4 regions of the Peribacillus muralis genome follow, and region 1 is predicted to be linked to each of the others. Evidence: riboswitches for the same ligand, from Rfam matches in the RefSeq annotation. Region 1 holds a riboswitch; each other region holds the start of a gene.
What was found. Region 1 has a riboswitch for thiamine pyrophosphate ahead of tenA (thiaminase II). Riboswitches for the same ligand answer to the same signal wherever they lie in the genome.
Positions count from the first base shown of each region.

Region 1 (4,739 bases):
GCTATTGAAAGTTTCATAGGGATTCACTCCGCTCTTTTTTTGAAAATGAATGAAAATGATGGACAGGCCCATGTCCTGCACCTATTGAAAAGCTATTGCGTATCGCTTCAGAAATATAGAGCTTAGCCTGTTCAATCGACTCTCGCAGCGATAGTCCATTTGCCATGTTGGATGTAATCGCGGAGGAGAGGGTACAGCCTGTACCGTGAGTGTTTTTTGTATCGATCCTTTCTCCCTTGATCCAGTGAAAGTTCGTCCCGTCATAAAAAAGGTCGTTTGGGTTCCCCTCTGCATGTCCTCCTTTGAGTAAAACGGCATTTGACCCTAATTCTGTCAAGGAAAGGCATGCCTTGTAAAAATCTTGCTCGGTTCGGATCGATAAGCCAGTAAGAACCTCGGCCTCTGGTACATTAGGGGTGACAAGTGTTGCAAGCGGAAGTAATTTCGCTTTTAGGGCAGTAACGGCTCGTTCGTCCAGCAAATGGTGGCCGCTTTTGGAAATCATGACTGGATCTAGGATAGCGATGGCAGGTGAAAAGGCAGTTAAGGAATCAGCGACTGTTTCGACGATTTCTTTTGAACCAAGCATGCCTATTTTTACTGCATCGACGTGTATATCTTCAAAAATGGCTGCAATTTGATCAGTGATGATTGCAGTGTCGATCGCCTGCACGGAACGTACTTCCATTGTGTTTTGTGCAGTAACGGCCGTGATGACGGACATTCCAAAAACACCGTGTGCAGAAAATGTTTTGATATCGGCTTGTATCCCGGCGCCTCCCCCAGAGTCAGAGCCTGCGATGGTTAGTGCTTTTTTCATGAAAAAACCCCTTCATATAATCATTTTTTAATAATATTTTCAATAAAATGAAAGCGAAAATGGCACCTGAAAATGAACTGAGCAAAAAAGCAGGCAACATACCAAAAAGAGTCGCCTTTTCGCCCAATAGCAGGGCCGCGATCGGATAGCAGGCAAGTGAACCTAGAATGCCGGTCCCCGTCACTTCCCCAATACATGCGAATGTCAAGCGTTGTGTCCTGCGATAAAGGAAAGCAGCCAAGAGGGCACCGAACATGCTGCCCGGAAAGGCGAAAATTGAACCTGTGCCAGATATGTTTCTAATCAAGGAAACTAGGAAAGCTTGTGTTACCGCATAAGCAGGACCGAGTAAAACGGCAGTCAGGATATTGGCCAGGTGTTGAATCGGAAAAGCTTTCACAAATCCTACCGGGATGAATAGAAAGGAGCTTGTTAAAGTCGTTATGGCCGTGATCATTGCCGTCAGCGTCATTTTTTTAATTGGGCTAAACATCATGTCTACGACCTATAACGGCCAATCCTGCTCATTTTGAACCATATCCCAGAATAAATATTCATAGCGGGATGTAACCAAGAAGTGCTTTTCCAATCGCTGCAGTTCCTTTTCGGGCATACCTTCCGTCAATTCCTCCAATAAGGTTATCAGCCACTTGTGCGCTTCACCAAATTCTGGGGAGGAATAGGATTCAATCCATTTCGAATAGCGATTATTGTCCAAGTCTTTACCGTTTCGTTCTTTTAAAAGCAAGCCGATTTCATAATAATCCCAAGCGCATGGAAGGAGACAGGCAATCAGGTCGGCCAGTGTCCCATGCTGGGCTGCATTTAGCATATAACCTGAATAGGCAAGTGTGGTGGGAGTAGGCTCGGTATCCTCCAATTGCTTGGAGGTGATTCCGAATTCCAAGGCATATTGCCTATGGATATCCATTTCAATCTGAATCGTTTCATTCAAGATTTCCGCAAATTTTGCCATGGTTTCAACATTATGCGCTTTAATGACTCCTAAAGCGAAAAGCTTGGAATAATCCATCAAATAGATATAGTCTTGCTTTAAGTAATAAGCGAATTTATGCTCAGGAAGCGTTCCGTTCCCGATCGCTTGGACAAAGGGATGTGAATGGTTCCTTTTCCAGATTTCCTTTGCACTTTCATGAAGTCTGTCACTGAAGGTTTTTGATTTAGTATGCTTCATCGTATCCCCCTTAAAATGTATGGAAATGTTTACTGCCAAAATAAAACCCCGTTCCTGAATAACGGAACGGGGCAGATGGATATAAGGAATGGACCTATATCATCCACTTTCCTCCGCCGGTATGAGCCGGTTCAGGTTCAAAGGGTCCGGAATGACTTCCATCTCAGTCTTAAAAAGACTCCCCTAGTGGTGTGTGTTGTATGTAATTACTGACATCATATCAGAAAGCCAAGAAAATGCAACCCGGCTTTGAAGGGGGAGAGAGAAAAAAAGCGGGGAAACAGGTAATTGACTTTTGTGAATTATTGGGATATTATTATGTTCACATCATTTATATAATTGAATTCTTATCCAGAGAGGTGGAGGGACTTGGCCCTATGAAACCTCGGCAGCAGACCCGTATTGGGAACTGTGCTACATCCAACAAGCGTTTGCTTGGAAGATAAGAAGAGCCGTCCGGACCCTGTCAGCCTCTTCTTTAATTGAAGAGGCTTTTATTTTTGCAAAATAGCGTTTAAGGACATAATAGAAAAGGTATATATAATTTGGTGAAAATGAGACTTGTAAAGACAGCTTAGGCTATAAGCGGACAAGGAAAGGAGCCATTTACATGGCAGAAATATTCAAGGGTATCGAGCAGAGAAAGGCGTTGCTGATAGAGGAGCTATTGGCGAAAGGAGTATACAAAACCTCTGATGAAAGGCACCTTTATGATGCCCCTTTAAAAGTTTTGGAAGATGAATATAAGATCGTTATAAATAGGACTGATAGTGAATCTCCTACAGAGTGGATGACATAGCAAGAGGTAAGGCTATCATTTCGTCATAATGAAATAAAATATAAATGGCAAAAGCATTCACAGTGTACATGGGTGAATGCTTTTTTGACGTCTTAAGAGCGGGTGTCACAAAAAATACACATTTGAAAAAGTCATGAGTAATTTGTCACATTTAACGGGTGTGGAAACACAATTTCGCAACAAGTAAATAGTTGATTTTAACTATGAATTTCATTATGATTATAGTGTAAAAATATTGAATTTATGGGAGGTGTATATAAATTGTTTTCCCGAAAGATAACCCCTGAAATAATAGAAGAAAAAAGGCAAGAGATGATTGAATTGGCGGAGAATTTCGGTATAAACAGTCTACTGACGATTCAAGCAAGTCAAGAATTGGACACCCTGTTAAATGCGTTAACAAAGACAAGGGAAGCTGAATATTTTTCTCTTCAGAAAGTGTATAGGTATTTTTAAATACTCTGGTTCAATTAGGTTGATGGACTTCTTCGTGAAAATAAAAAGACTATTGCCTAAGGCAATAGCTTTTAAGTTAATGATTATCCATCAATGCGTTTACCAAGGATGACTAAATCCCGTTCAATGCCATCCAGCTCGGCAACTTGAGGTAAGTGTGCCCATTCTTCGAAACCAAATTTGGAAAAGAGCTTCATGCTAGGTATATTGTGAGCAAATATGAATCCTAATAGAGTCTTTACCCCTAATTTCGGGCTTACTTCAATAGCCTTTTGAATCGAAACCCGTCCGATTCCTTTTCCCCGGAAATAATCATCGATATAGATGCTGATCTCTGCTGTGGAATTATAGGCAGGCCGTCCGTAGAAAGATTGAAAGCTCATCCATCCTGCAGTTTCTCCTTCTAAAGTAATGACAAATAGCGGTCTACTTTCTGAATTATGCTCCTCAAACCAATTAACCCTCGATTGTACAGTTATCGGGTCCGTATCTGCAGTGACCATTCTTGAGGCAATTGTCGAATTATATATTTCCACAATTTTAGGCAAATCCGATAATTCAGCCTCTCTGAATTGTATGTACTCGTTCATCATCTACTCTCCAATCCATTACTTTTTTCAACATCCAGAAGTGCCCATTTCATAAATTTGTTAATGAAATGTGTATATAACCAAATCATCTGAAAGTTTTATATTATCATACACTTTCTCCTCTTTATCTGCCAGTGCATTTTTATTGTTACGAATGCTGATTTTTGGGTATTTAACATATAAAACACTTCTTAGAAAAAGATAAAAGGAGAAATAAATGAAAAAATTAACAGGTCTACTAATGATTGTACTAGTTATTTGTTTTGTAGCATTTGAATTTCAAGCTGCGGAGTCGGACAAGATGCAAAGGGTCATGGCTTTTGGCGATTCTTTAACTTATGGTAAAGGAGATAAGCATGGGGAAGGTTATGTAGAAGGCCTAAAGGATGAATTGAACAATCCTGAGACAGAACAGAAGGTTAGCTTTTGGAATTATGGCATCAAAGGGCAGGAAACGGATGGCGTCATCAAACAGCTTGATGATTACCGCATCCATACTAAATTGGATAAAGCGGACACTTTCATCGTTTATATTGGCACGAATGACTTCATCAATAGCAACGGCGGGGACTTGAAGAAAATAAACGATCGGAAAATCAATGAGGGCAAGCAAGAATATATCAGGCATCTAAAACAGATTACTTCGACACTTCTAAAGGGAAATGATCAGGCTGATATACTGGTAGTGGGTCTGTATAACCCGATAAGTGACAACCGTAAAATTGAAAAACACATACAGGATTATAACCAATCAATAAAGAAAGTAGTGCAACATGATAAAAGGATGGTATTCATTCCTACCGATGATTTATTTAAAAAGAAAAAGAAAGCCGAATATTTCAGTGATACGATTCATCCGAATGAAAAAGGGTATAAGCT
Region 1 covers NZ_CP017080.1:1,377,773-1,382,511, forward strand. The annotation lists gene thiM (hydroxyethylthiazole kinase) at 1-17, opposite strand, end outside; gene thiD (bifunctional hydroxymethylpyrimidine kinase/phosphomethylpyrimidine kinase) at 14-820, opposite strand; gene thiW (energy coupling factor transporter S component ThiW) at 789-1,316, opposite strand; gene tenA (thiaminase II) at 1,326-2,015, opposite strand; TPP riboswitch at 2,107-2,210, opposite strand; SAM riboswitch class I at 2,360-2,464, shown strand; gene ABE28_RS06625 (Fur-regulated basic protein FbpA) at 2,626-2,814, shown strand; gene ABE28_RS06630 (aspartyl-phosphate phosphatase Spo0E family protein) at 3,076-3,270, shown strand; gene ABE28_RS06635 (GNAT family N-acetyltransferase) at 3,354-3,860, opposite strand; gene ABE28_RS06640 (DUF459 domain-containing protein) at 4,078-4,739, shown strand, end outside.

Region 2 (4,739 bases), 800 kb from region 1:
AAGGGGCCTCTGTATCTACCAAACCATCATTAATTAGATTGACATCAATGACATTATAGAACGCATTTGGAGTATCTGCTACGTCCCATACGCCAAGGATGACGTGGTATCCACTCCGGTCTGTCGGCACATTGATTTTATGAGTCAAATTATTGCTAGCCGGTGTACCATCATGAGTCTCTGTCCCAATCAATTCGAAATCAGAACGCTCTAAAGGACTATTTGGATCCCACCCTTTTTTAGTAATGTAATAATGCCATATGGAAGTAGCATGAGGTGCTGTATATTTCCATGTGAACGTATTCAATCCACCTCGCATGTCCTGCTTTTTCCAGGCATCGGCGGACTGACGGTCCATTACCTGATCAATCTGGCCTAGTCCACCCCCAGCTGACGCTATATGACCGTCAGCCGGTCCTGCTTCCGGAAAGCCTTTCGGACCTTCCACGGATTGAGGACTGTCGATAACACGCCCATACTTCTCTAGTGCAGATTGCCAGCCTATTTCCTGCTTCTCCAATGAACCGATATACCCTCTGCTTGCCGGTTTTTCTATGTACCCATGAGCAGAAGCAACTTCTGCTGACAACCAGGCTCCCAATCCAAAAACACCTGCAGTCAATAATCCTTTCAACACTGTACTTGTCCAATTCATCTAATCACCTCTTCATCCAATTTCCAAATTACTCGCTTCCTTTAACGATCTAAAAAAGACAAGCAATTCAATTAATAGAATAACAAAGATAATAATGAAATTGTGGCATTTCTAGTTATTTTTTACTTAAAATGAATTTTATGATAAATTTTCTGTAATGTAATAAGATCGTATACTTAAAACTGGTTAAAAGGAGATGGGGAAACATGGAATGGAAGGTCTAATTTCATGTGATACAAATTCATTTTTGTCCTTAAACCAAAGAAAAAGGGGCCACTAACCATGATAAATAGAACTACGTGTTCACATCAATCATAAAACCATCCCCGTTTGATGATTGAACTAGGATTGAAGTCACTGGTAAGGATGAAAAATGCCGTTCGTTCAAAAGGAACATCGGCAAGATTACGCGTAAAAGAAATTGTCTCGATAATGCGGTCATTCAGTTCAGGATTACTGTATCTTCAAGAATTTGACTAAGCAGAGATATATCCATTACTACAATCATCAACGGATCAAAGTAAAAGTATAAGACATGAGCCCGATAGATTGCCGGGTTCACTCTCTCAAGACTGCCTAAATAAAGTGTCTAACTTTTTTGGGTTCTCTTCTACTAATGAAGACACAATCGCTAAACCCACCCTAAAATTATTGAATGATGAAAAAAATCTTTTCGTGCCATATCAGCGCAAATTGACTGTTAACCCGCCAAACTGTGCAATCCAGCAAATCCAACTTAAGAAGGTATCGGCTTGAATTTTTTTCTAATCTGTTTGACAATTGTATTTATCATGTTAATATAAAGGCAAATGAGTTATATATACAATTTGTACCACTAGGGGTGCTTTATTGGTAAATCCCATTTTACCTGAGAAGCTGAGATTAAAGAATGACTTTAAGACCCTTGGAACCTGATCTGGTTTAAACCAGCGTAGGGAAGTGGGGTCTGGGACGATACGTTTTTTTGTATTATTTCAACTACAACCACTTTCTTACGTTAAAGAAAGTGGTTTTTTATTTGTCAAAAAAGAGGGCGGTGTTTCCTGTATCTTTCATTTGGAAAATAAAATATGGAGGTAATGAGGATGAAGTTTTCAGAGGTAATTCGGCAAGAGGTGGATCATATTTGGGAAGCTAGTTTTGAACACAAGTTCGTTACCGGAATAGGGGATGGCACATTGCCATTGGAGTGTTTTCGTTTTTATGTGATGCAGGATGCATACTATTTATCTCATTTTTCCAGAGTTCAAGCTTTAGGTGCAGTGAAGGCTGAAGATTTACATACAACGAGCAGGCTTGCTGGGCATGCTCAAGGAACGTATGAAGCGGAGTTGAGGCTTCACGAAAATTTTTCCGGGAAATTGGGTATCACGGAAGAAGAGAAGGTAAACTTCAAGCCAGCTCCGACGGCTTATGCGTATACGTCCCATATGTATCGTGTGGCTTATTCAGGACATTTAGGAGATGTAATTGCCGCTATCCTGCCATGTTATTGGCTTTATTATGAAATAGGTGAAAAGCTGCAAGGGTGCAATCCAGATGAGCCGATTTATCAAGAATGGATTGCGGCATACGGTGGAGAGTGGTTCCGTTCTTTAGTTGAAGAACAAATTGCAAGGCTTGATGAGATTGCTGAAAAAGTAACGGATGCAGATAAAGAACGGATGAAAGAGCATTTCATCCTTAGCAGCCAATATGAATATTCATTTTGGGAAATGGCTTATCGTATGGAAACATGGCCGGTACCTAAGAAAACACTAGAAGTGTAAAGGGAGATTGAAACGATGAAAAAAGGGTTGAAATTAACGGATATATTGGTCACGATCGTGATTGCCGTCGCTTTTGGTATTGTCTATATCCTTTGGGGTTCGATTTATTATTCCGTTAAACCATTTGGATTACATCTTGATCAACTGATTTATGGAATGTGGTTTATGGCAGGACCCGTTGCCTTTTTGGTTTTGCGAAAACCTGGTGTGGCACTGTTGGCAGAAATTGCGGCAGCGTCGGGTGAATTCTTTCTTGGCTCTCCGTGGGGGTTGACCGTCCTTTTATATGGGGTTGTGCAAGGGTTATTCGCGGAACTGGTATTCATGGCGTTCAAATATAAAAACTTCAATTTATCAGTGGCCGTTTTAGCGGCGATTGCTTCCTGCCTTGGATCGGTCGTCATGGATTTTGCCTACGGGGAAATCGGCTCGCTCTCCGTTTGGAATTTACTATTGTTTTTAATTGCTAGATTTATCGGGTCGGTTTTCTTTGCTGGAGTGTTTGCGTACTACCTTGTACGGGTGTTGGAAGCAACGGGAGTAACGAATCTTGTCCGTCCAGTATCAAGCAAGGATTATGCCGAACTGGACCAGAAGTAGAGGTGGATGAGGTTGGAACGAATCGCTCATGTCGAAAAGTTAAGATTGAAGTTTCCAGGCGAGGGGACCTTGCTATTCAAGGACCTATCCGTCTCGATTGATAAAGGTGAAAAGGTTTTATTGTTAGGGCCATCTGGAAGTGGAAAGTCGACGCTATTGCAAGTTTTAAGCGGGCTGATCCCACAATCCATCGAAGTTCCGATGAAGGCGGAACAATTGACATGCCCAGCTTCATGGGGATTCGTTTTTCAAGATCCCGATAGTCAGTTCTGCATGCCGTTTGCCGATGAGGAAATTGCCTTCGTCCTGGAAAACCTTTCAGTACCAAAGGAAGAAATGAAGGAGAAAATCCAATATTATATCAGTCAGGTAGGTTTGAAGCTTAGTAATATTCATACAAGTATCGATACCTTATCAGGCGGGATGAAGCAGCGGCTTGCGATAGCGTCTGTCTTGGCGCTGGAACCGGAAGTCATTTTCCTGGATGAACCGACTGCTATGCTTGATCCACGAGGAACAAAGGAAATGTGGGACATGCTGAAGGAAATTGGACAAGATAAGACGATTATTATCGTGGAACATAAAATTGATCATGTTTTGGAATTCATCGAACGAATCGTCCTTTTTAATGATGATGGCCAAATCATTGCAGATGGTGCGAAAGACGACGTTCTTTCTCGATATGAATACGAAATGAAAGAATATGGAATATGGTTCCCGGGAGTTTGGGATGAGTATATCCAACATCATAAACTCGCTCGTGAGTACCGAGTTAGTGATGACAGCCCCATTTTGCATGTGCAGGGTTTTGGCGGCTTTCGGAAAAAAGAAGCGAAAATCAAGGTTGAGGAGCTGAAGGTCTATCCGGGGGAATGGGTTGTCATCAACGGCGAAAATGGAGCGGGCAAGAGTACGTTATTACATGCATTGATGCAATTTATTCACACGACAGGAGAGTATGAAATAGCAGGAACACCAATCAAAAAGGTGAAAAACCTAACCGATTTCATGACCTTCGTGTTTCAAAATCCTGAATTCCAGTTCGTTGCACATTCTGTATACGAAGAAATCGCCTACAGTTTGCGAATCAACAAAAAACATCCGCAAGAAATAGATGAAGTAGTCCGTGAACTCCTTGAAGTATTTCATTTGGAAACACATCACGCTAAAAATCCGTTTCAATTATCAATGGGTCAAAAACGTCGCTTGAGTGTGGCTGCCTCAATCGTGACCGACAAACAAATCATTCTTTTGGATGAGCCTACCTTTGGCCAAGATTCGAAAAATACCTTTGCGTTACTGGAATGGTTCGAGGAATATCGCCGCCATGGGGGGACGGTTATCATGGTGACCCATGACGATCATATTTCCGATCACTTCGCAACGAGGATCTGGACGGTGGAAGATGGTCGCGTAATTAGTGATGAAAAAGTCATCCAGCAGCACCGATTACCGGAGCCTGAAGCATATATATTTTAGAAGGAGTGGCATGCAGGTGAATTTTGCAGGTGCAGAAACATGGCTTCATAAGGTTAATCCAAGCTTGAAGCTATGCATTTTGATTGCGTTATGCTTCGTGGCATTATTCATCCATGATTCCAATTACATGATGAATGTGACCATTGGTGTTTTACTATTGCTCTTGTGTTTTTCAGGTCATTCGATAAAACGTATGTTACTTTTGTTCATCCCTTTTTGCTTCATATTCATTTCCA
Region 2 covers NZ_CP017080.1:2,177,645-2,182,383, forward strand. The annotation lists gene ABE28_RS10640 (lytic polysaccharide monooxygenase) at 1-655, opposite strand, end outside; TPP riboswitch at 1,483-1,610, shown strand; gene tenA (thiaminase II) at 1,741-2,424, shown strand; gene ABE28_RS10650 (ECF transporter S component) at 2,440-3,024, shown strand; gene ABE28_RS10655 (ABC transporter ATP-binding protein) at 3,037-4,503, shown strand; gene ABE28_RS10660 (energy-coupling factor transporter transmembrane component T family protein) at 4,514-4,739, shown strand, end outside.
Region 2: another riboswitch for thiamine pyrophosphate. It lies ahead of tenA (thiaminase II); the one in region 1 lies ahead of tenA (thiaminase II).

Region 3 (4,739 bases), 590 kb from region 1:
ACATCTTCCTTGTTCGGAAGGCCGAGATGCTCTTTCGGTGTTACGTAACAGAGCATGGCCGTTCCAAACCAGCCAATCATCGCCGCACCAATCGCCGAAGTAATGTGATCGTAGCCAGGAGCTATGTCTGTTGTCAAAGGTCCTAAAGTATAGAATGGGGCTTCTTGACACACTTCCAGCTGCTTATCCATGTTTTCCTTGATCAAATGCATCGGCACATGTCCAGGACCTTCCACCATGACTTGAACATCATGCTTCCAAGCAAGCTTCGTCAACTCGCCCAATGTTTCCAATTCTGCGAATTGTGCTTCATCATTCGCATCTGCAATCGATCCGGGACGAAGCCCGTCTCCTAATGAGAAAGAAATATCATATGTCTTCATGATTTTACAAATCTCTTCAAAATGGGTATAGAGGAAGCTTTCTGTGTGATGGGCCAGACACCATTGAGCCATGATCGACCCTCCCCTGGATACGATTCCCGTAACCCGCTTTGCTGTGAGGGGGATATACCGCAAAAGCACACCAGCATGTATCGTGAAGTAATCGACACCCTGCTCAGCCTGCTCGATTAACGTGTCCCGAAAGACCTCCCAATTTAAATCTTCTGCAATTCCATTCACTTTTTCCAAAGCTTGATAAATCGGGACCGTTCCAACTGGCACAGGGGAATTCCTGATTATCCATTCCCGTGTCGTATGGATATTCTTACCTGTGGAAAGGTCCATGATGTTGTCTGCTCCCCACCGTGTAGCCCAAGTCATTTTCTCCACCTCGGCTTCAATCGATGAACTGACGGCCGAGTTTCCAATATTCGCATTTATTTTCACGTGAAAATTACGCCCGATGATCATCGGCTCACTTTCAGGATGGTTAATATTTGCCGGAATGATCGCCCTTCCGCTCGCTACCTCTTCTCTCACGAACTCGGGATCGACATTTTCCCTAATTGAAATGAACTCCATTTCAGGGGTGATCAGTCCTTTTCGTGCATAATGAAGCTGGGTTACATTTCTACCCTCCCTCGCCCGTAACGGTTTCCTTTTCAATCCCGGAAAGATATCCGCATTGGACTTTGACCCTGTTTTTTTGTATCCGTTATCCTCGGGTTTTATTTCCCGTCCTTCATATGCCTCAACGTCTTCACGCTCCAGGACCCAGCTGCGTCTAATCGGGTCGAGTCCTTTATGAATATCCACCGGATATCCTGTATCCGTATAGGGGCCGCTCGTGTCATAAACCCGTAAAGGCGGATTCTCCTCCTCACCGAAGGTCCCGGTAGTCGGACTTAGCTTAATTTCGCGCATAGGAACTTTAATATCAAGTCTAGATCCCTCTACATACACCTTTTTACTTCCTGCAAAACTGGACATAATCGAAACGTTCAAATCGTTTACTGAATTACCCATCATGATTTCATTTCTCCTTTTCAATTGATTTAAAAAGGACAAAATCCAATCCATTTTTCGCACGAAAAAGCCAGATCTCCAATTTAAGACCTGGCTAACGTTAGTATGACTACAGGACTGACCAACTTAATCGTCAATGCTTAGTAGATTCTAACTTCCCCACGCTGGTATGAACCAGATCAGGTCCTGAGGGTTAAGAAGCTTTAACGCGCTTCTCTCTCAGCCCAACGTTTATTGGACACCCCTAGTCTGAACAATATAATCGAATACAGGGTAACTATATCTCACCCGTTTCATTCTGTAAATCATTTCAAAGTCCTAATATTTCCAGCATCAGCACCATGCTTCATTATGCAATCGAGATCAAAAATTCAATCCTCCAAGCTCGCAAGAATGGGGAATAACTCCGCCAAATGCCTGATTTCATAGGTTGGATGCACCTCAGTCCGTTCCTTATCCTCGCGGTTTATCCAGACCGACTTTATACCCACTCTTGATGCCCCGAGGATATCGGTCATTAAATTATCTCCGACCATCAATACTTCATCTTTATCCAAATCCATGATTTCCAAAGCATGCTCAAAAATGGACGCATCCGGTTTACCGCACCCGAACGCTCCTGAAATGACGATCCTATCAAAATATGGAACCAGTTCAGGTGTAATTTCAAGCTTCGTATTTTGCAGTTCTGGAGAGCCGTTCGTCAGCAAAAGCAATTTGTACTTCCCTTTCAATTCATCCAGTACTTGGAAGGACTCTTCGTAGATAAACGGTTTCTTACGCCTTTCGGCAGGAAAACGCTCTGCCAGCTCAAGCCCGAATTCAGGGTCATCGATTCCCAAGGCCTTCAAGCCCCTCGTCCAAGCTTCATTTCGGTAAGCCGGTACAATTTCCGCCATCTTCCTGAATTCGTCATGATCGTCGTTAAAATCACCCCATAATCCTTCAAAAGGGTTGATTCCGATCATCTGCGTAAATGCATATGTATCGTAAGAAGAGTAAAGCTCACGTGCTTCCTTTCGGACAGCTTCCTCAAACTCGCCGACATGTAAATCATATTTCTCACTAGCCGCTTCACATGTGGCGACAAAAGCCTCTTTCACACTTTTCTGATCCCAAAGTAACGTATCATCCAAATCAAAAAATACTGCCTTAACCAAATCATCCAACCTCTTTCCCCATTATGGAATTCGTTAAAATTACATTAGTACAATAATAAACTACAACCATGGGAAAATGAATAACTATTCGGAAAATGACTGGACCTTTCTTTAATCCATCATCTTGCGGAGATACTTCATCACCTTTCGAAAATATATAGCCTTCCATTGCTCGCAAGCTTGAATTTCGGACCTCCAAACCCCCGCCTTATCAGCTCTTTCCTTAAATAGACCATAAGTGCGGCATGACACACGATCAAGATATCTCTTTCCCCCTTTGCAAATATCTCGTCCAATACTTTATTGATTCTCCGCTTTGCAATCTTAATTTCCATTCTTGTTTGCTTGTTCATGACTGAGCAGCAGCGAATCCAGATGGCCCAAAGGATGAAGGGCAGCTTCACCTTCCCTTTCAGGGGCGGGGAAGGGATTTCCCGCAGCTCCTCCATAAAGTGAATCGTGCCAGGATAAATATGTTCCGCAGTCTTGACTGCCCTCGGCATATCACTGCAATAGCATTCCTCCCATTCCGTCTTACCTAATGGAGTCGATCCATAAATGATATCCGCAGCATCGTAATCGAGAAACCACTGCTTCATGTCATCCCCCGACACAGATCTCCCGGTCGGGAATTCATGTGACACCTTAAAATGCCTTACCAATCCAATTTTCATAAGTACTCCTCTTCACATGCAAATTCTTTTTTTCTCTCTACCATTAAATCAATATGTAATACCTTATACTCTATAAGGAACCATTCATTGAATAAAAGCGTTAGCATTACAATACTTTATCCCTCTGTTCTCTTATTTGGTACCCATTTCTTCACGTTACCTAACAAGGAGGAAGCATCACCGGGTGGCAAACAGCAAGTGAACGAGATATATCATCGTCTAATGGAAAAAAGAGAAAGCATTTGCCTTCTCCATCAATCTATTAACCCATGAATTGAAGTTCGGTGATCGTACATCTTTTCCTGAATTTATATTTCCCGCTTAAATCACTGAATTGATAATCATTGAGGGCTTTTCCGAGCTGCTCCTTAAGCTTCTCCACCGTTATCGAGGCATCCACTATCTCATGCCAATTCTCCTTGCCGATTACCTCATCGAACGGGATGACAGCCAGTACTTCATCATAGATCTCGATGCTTTGATCAATGCCAAAGCTGCCATAAATACTTCCAGTTTCATCAGCAAAGATATGCTCCGATTCCAGCTCTTCCACCAGCACTTCAAGATACCCCTTCGACTTAACGGGCTTGATGGCAATCTCTGCCTCCGCTTTTACAGGTCCCAATCTCTTATCGACGATTTCCATCGTCAATTGAACGTGAATTGGAGGATACACTTGCTCAAAACCCTCACAAAGTTCCGCTGCCGAATTATATACCATCTAAATACCCTCCTTTTATCACTAACATTATATAATATATCCACTTCATTTCCTTACCAAAAACTCTTATCCAAGCTCATATGACTTCCTTTGCTGCCAGTTTTTTTTCCGCTATTAGCGCCTCATCTTCAAATTAACAAAACCACGATATGGAAAAGGCAGGAAGTATTTGCTGTAAATACAAATAAAAAGACCAAATTCCCAGGACTAAAATTGAGAATTTGGACTTTTATCGTTCCTATGGATTTGTTTCCTTAAGTATTGACCAACGGTCTCCAAATACTACGATTTCTCCTTCCAAAGCTTCATTGGATTGCATTGACCTTCAGTTAAAGGCATTTGTATCATCTTAAGTGAGCGTTCTGCCTTTGTCTTTTGCAAATCCTCATATATACTTTTAGATTTCCCTAAACCCACTTCTTCCGCATTCTCAACTGAAGCACAATAAAAAACCTTATTGATTCCAGCAAAGTACATTGCTGTCAGACACATCGGACAAGGCTCCCCACTTGCATACATGGTATAACCGGATAGATCGTTCGTTTGGAATTGCTCTTGCGCGCGCCGGATAGCCAGTAATTCCGCATGACCACTACTATCATACCTTTTGTGCAGTTCATTAACGCCTTCAGCTACACACTTGTTATCCCTCACAAGTACTGCACCGAAGGGTTGACCACCTTCACGAACATTTTCCACCGCTAATTCTACTGCTCGTTCCATGAATTTATCCATTTCAAGACCTCCATCGATGTTTTAGTTAGCTGATTTCCGC
Region 3 covers NZ_CP017080.1:785,338-790,076, reverse strand. The annotation lists gene thiC (phosphomethylpyrimidine synthase ThiC) at 1-1,412, opposite strand, end outside; TPP riboswitch at 1,549-1,665, opposite strand; gene ABE28_RS03805 (HAD family hydrolase) at 1,781-2,569, opposite strand; gene ABE28_RS03800 (histidine phosphatase family protein) at 2,710-3,243, opposite strand; gene ABE28_RS03795 (hypothetical protein) at 3,506-3,964, opposite strand; gene ABE28_RS03790 (nucleoside deaminase) at 4,247-4,699, opposite strand.
Region 3: another riboswitch for thiamine pyrophosphate. It lies ahead of thiC (phosphomethylpyrimidine synthase ThiC); the one in region 1 lies ahead of tenA (thiaminase II).

Region 4 (4,739 bases), 2.2 Mb from region 1:
AAAAGCACGGACCGCCGATATTCCTCCCAAAATGACATCAACCATTCTTGCATCTGCACTCTAGTCAGTTCATCCAAAGCGGAAAAAGGTTCGTCAAGGCACATCAAATGCTGAGGGCTCAAGATACTCCGGATAAATGCGGCCCTTTGCTTCATGCCTCCGGATAATTCATGCGGATATGCCTGTTCATACTCTCCCAACCCAGCCTTCATCAATAGCACTTTGGCTTTTTCTTTGTCTTTAAACCCAGCAAGTTCGCTGCCTAGCAGGACATTATCCAAAACCGTTCTCCAAGGTAATAGCGAGGGCTGCTGCGGCATATAGCTTATATGTCCCTTTAAGCCATTTATTTTCTTTCCGTCGAGTAAAATATCGCCATCATCCGGCTTCAAAATGCCGCCGGTCAAGTGGAACAACGTACTTTTCCCACTGCCTGATGGTCCAAGGATCGTCACAAATTCCCCTTCATCCACATGAAGATTCAACTTCTCCAAAATATTTTGCTTACCATCAAAGGAATAGGAAACGTCTTTAATTTCCAGATGCATGCTTGTCATCCTCCTTTCGCTTCCATGAAACAAAGTACCTCTCCAGTAAGGTAATCACTCCAAAAAAGAGCAGGCTCAATCCCATAATGATGAAAATGGCTACAAAAACCCGATCGGTCCGAAACGCGGAGGAAGCAAGTGTCATATAAACGCCAATCCCGGATTTCGCCCCGAGCCACTCCGAAATGACTGCACCCATTACACTATACGTGGCCGAAATTTTGAGGCCAGAGAAAATGAACGGAAGAGAGTGGGGCAGCTCTAACTTCCAAAACAACTGGCTGTTTCCCGCTCCCATCATCTTAAAATAATGCTTAAGTTCATACGGTGTCTGGCGCAGGCCATCCAATGAGGCAACGGCAACCGGAAAAAAGCATACGAGTGATATGACGATGAGCTTAGGCAGCATCCCAAAACCAAACCAAATCACCAAGAGCGGTGCCAGCACGATGATTGGAATATTTTGTGACAGGATGAGCAGGGGATAAACGGCATCTTTAACACCTGAAAACAGATGCAAGGCCGCTGCTATCAATAAGCCGATACAGCTTCCAATTAAAAAACCGGCTATCGCAAGCTCAGTCGTCGATAACAGGTGACCCAAAAGATTATGAAAGGACTCGATACCTTCAATGAAAATGGCAGATGGGGAAGGAAGCAGCCATTTTTCTATTTTCAATATCGCTGTGGCTGACTCCCATGCAATCAGCAGCAATACTAAAAGAAAGAAGGGAGCCCCCTTCTTCCAAATTCTCCTTCCGATCATGCCCGATACTTCTCCGTCAACGTATCCATCGTGATCCCGCTCGGCTGGTACAATATTTTGACTTGGGAAATGACGTTCGGCGAACCTAATTCAATCATTCTTTCATTCATTTTTTCTATCACCGCAAATAGCTGGGCAAGCTCACCCTCCATGGTCGTTTCTAGCGGGTGAACCTCGTATTTGACACCTGACTCATCTATGATCTTGATTGCTTCATCAACTAAAGGAATGACATTTTCACCTTTAGGGATGATTTGTATGCTAATTAAAGAACTGGCCATTTTTCTTCCTCCTAATTTGGTAGAAACTCATTGGTAAACGCCTCTTCAGGTTTGAACTCACCTTCAAGAAGCTTATTTTCTCTCATCCAATCACTGTAATTCTTCCATATGTCAAGCTTCTGTTCACCCCAGCGCGGAGCATCATCCTGATATTTATCTGCAAGCCACGCCTGGCTCTTCCTTACTAGTTTCGCATCCAGGTCCGGGGCGGCCTTCATTAAAATGTCCGCTGCCGTATCGGGATCATCGATTGCAAACTGATACCCTTTAGAAGCTGCATGGACGAATGCCTTAACGGTTTCTGGATCTTCTTTGATCAGCTTTTCGTTTGTTGTCAAGACAGGTGTATAGTAATCGAGCTTATCCGAGTAATCGGTCAAGTAAACCATATTCAGCTTTTCATTCCTCAGCTCGGCCTCGACACCCGTCCATCCATAATAAATCCAGGCGAAGTCTACATCCCTTTTAACTGAAGTGAAAAAATCAGCATCCCCTGTATTGACGATATCGACTTTATTTACATCCGCATTTTCTTTTTTCATGAGTGAATTCATGATGGCCTTTTCTACCGGCGACCCCCAGCCACCATAGGTTTTCCCTTCGAAATCCTTTGGTGATTTAATGTTTTTTGCCGCAGGAGATGCGAATCCAGAGGTATTATGCTGGATGACGGCAGCCAGTGAAACAATCGGCACACCCTGTACGCGGGCCTGGGTAATGGCCTCCTGGTAGCTTACGCCAAATTCGGATTTCCCGGAGGCCACAAGCTTGTCCGCTCCGGCTTCACCTGGCATGATGATTTCCACATCCAATCCTTGTTCTTTAAAATACCCCTTTTCCTTCGCTACATACAATCCTGTATGGTTTGTATTCGGTGTCCAATCGAGCACGACCGATACTTTTTTCAATCCTTCATTGTCTTCCTTTTTTGTTGCTTCATCTTTTTCGTTCGTTCCGCCGGCGCCACATCCAGCTAAAAGGAACAACGAAGTCAGCAATGGCAAAAATTTATTCAAGCGGGTATCCTCCTACTCATCATATAAGATCCACATGCAGGAATATTAAGGGCGCCAGGGGCATTTTTCAAATCATCATAAAAAAACAAAAAACGCCCGAAAATGAGTTCGGACGTTAACATACAAAACGGAAAATCTGTCATAATATGTTCCCTCCGCTGGCACCATCCAGATCAGGTTCAAAGAGTCAGCGTCTAAAGGACGCAATCTCAGCCAGCAATACTGGCTCCCCTACATTTCTCGCACTATGGACTTTTCTCTATCATTATATCAATTCATGGAGAAAAGGGAAAACTAATTTGCTTCCGCTAAAAAATTCACCTTGCGGCCTCATTTCCGAATCAGGCTTCACTACTGGCACCTTTCCTCGTTCAAATAGTCACTTCCTTGCAGGTAATCATATAATGAGTATGACCTGCACACACATTTCCATGTACCAGATTTATAACTCATAAGCAAAAGGTGGATATGATCATGATCAAGATTAATCACAAATGGTTAGATGTCAGTCAAATCCAGCCAGGTATACCATCTGCCAAAGCGATGGAACTGCTCCAATTGCTGGCGGGATATGCGACCGTTTTTGAATACGGGAGCTTGGAAGAGCTTAATTTCGAAATTCAGTTGAGGCTTCGAGTCATGGAGGCAGCCATTTCATTAGATAAAAGCGGTGCAGAATTTGCAACACTCGAGGAATCGGAAACCAATCCACAATACTGGCGCCTTGCAAAGGATGGCACCTTCACCCTCCAGCCAGGGATTCGTCCCCATCTTGCGATTGCCGACATTTTCCAAAATGGAAGGCAATATGCTTTCGAATGCGGGACTGCAATAGTCGTCACATTCTTAAGAGCCATTATGGATGTAATCGGTCCGAGGCAGTTTGATTACCTTTTTTCCGACCTAGTTCTTTATGATTGGCATCCCCCAACGAATATGATCCTGCTCGTCCACCGTGGCACGGATTATATACCGGGGGACTGCTTATATTTCAAAAACCCGGAACATGATGAAAAAACGCCTGAATGGCAAGGTGAAAATGCGATATTATTAGGAAAGAATCTCTTTTTTGGGCATGGGATCGGCATTACCAATTCCAAAGGAATCATTGATGAGCTAAACGATAATCGAAAATCGAATGCCACTATTTCGGCATACCTGACAAACCATATCGTTAGCCTGGATAGCTCCTATTATTATGGCATAATCCAACCATATCCCGGCCGCGCCCAAAGCATTCCCTGTCTGGCAAGTCTCCCTGATTTGATCGTTACGGAAATAGGCTCGAAGATACACCTTTCCTGATGCAAATGCATTCGCCACTATAAAAAAATGCTTGGAGGATAGATCCACCAAGCATCTTTCTTATTCACGCACCAATATCCCTTTTGCTTTTGAACCTGCGGGCGCTTGCCTGCCCCCATTTCGTAATGGAGAGCGTATAAACAGCCAAGGCTGACCAGATGAACAAAAAGGCTAAAAGATGTGCTTTCGTAAAGCTTTCATGATAGACGAATACACCGATCAGCAAGGATAAGGTCGGAGCGATATACTGAAAAATCCCAAGCATCGAGAGCGGGATCTTTTCTGCCCCTTTCGCAAAATATAAAAGAGGTAAAGCCGTTACGACCCCGCCGCCCACTAACAGCAATCCTGTGCTCCCATTTGTGAAGAATTGCATGTCCGACTGGGTCGACAAGTATATGAGGTAACCAAGGGCGAGAGGCGTTACCATCATCGTTTCGAGCGTCAGCCCGATTGCCGATTCGGCCTTGATCATTTTTTTTGCCAAGCCGTACAACCCAAAGGTCATCGCCAATACAAGGGAAACCCAAGGAATGGTGCCGAAGTGAATCCCAAGGATCAGGACTCCGATTCCGGCAAGCATGAACGACATGATTTGCGCTCCGCTCAATTTTTCTTTTAAGACGACTACACCCAAGAGGACGCTGACTAGCGGATTGATATAATAACCAAGACTGGTGTCAAGGATCTTTCCGGAGTTAACAGCCCAGATGAACACTCCCCAATTAGCCGTGACGAGCAGTGACGCTGTAAGTAAAGCGGCAAAGAGTTTCGGGTTACGAACTATATGCTTGAAATAGTCCAGAAACGCTTGCCATTTTTT
Region 4 covers NZ_CP017080.1:3,534,021-3,538,759, forward strand. The annotation lists gene ABE28_RS17180 (ABC transporter ATP-binding protein) at 1-557, opposite strand, end outside; gene ABE28_RS17185 (ABC transporter permease) at 532-1,314, opposite strand; gene ABE28_RS17190 (thiamine-binding protein) at 1,311-1,595, opposite strand; gene ABE28_RS17195 (ABC transporter substrate-binding protein) at 1,607-2,611, opposite strand; TPP riboswitch at 2,745-2,854, opposite strand; gene ABE28_RS17200 (hypothetical protein) at 3,086-3,916, shown strand; gene rarD (EamA family transporter RarD) at 3,981-4,739, opposite strand, start outside.
Region 4: another riboswitch for thiamine pyrophosphate. It lies ahead of ABE28_RS17195 (ABC transporter substrate-binding protein); the one in region 1 lies ahead of tenA (thiaminase II).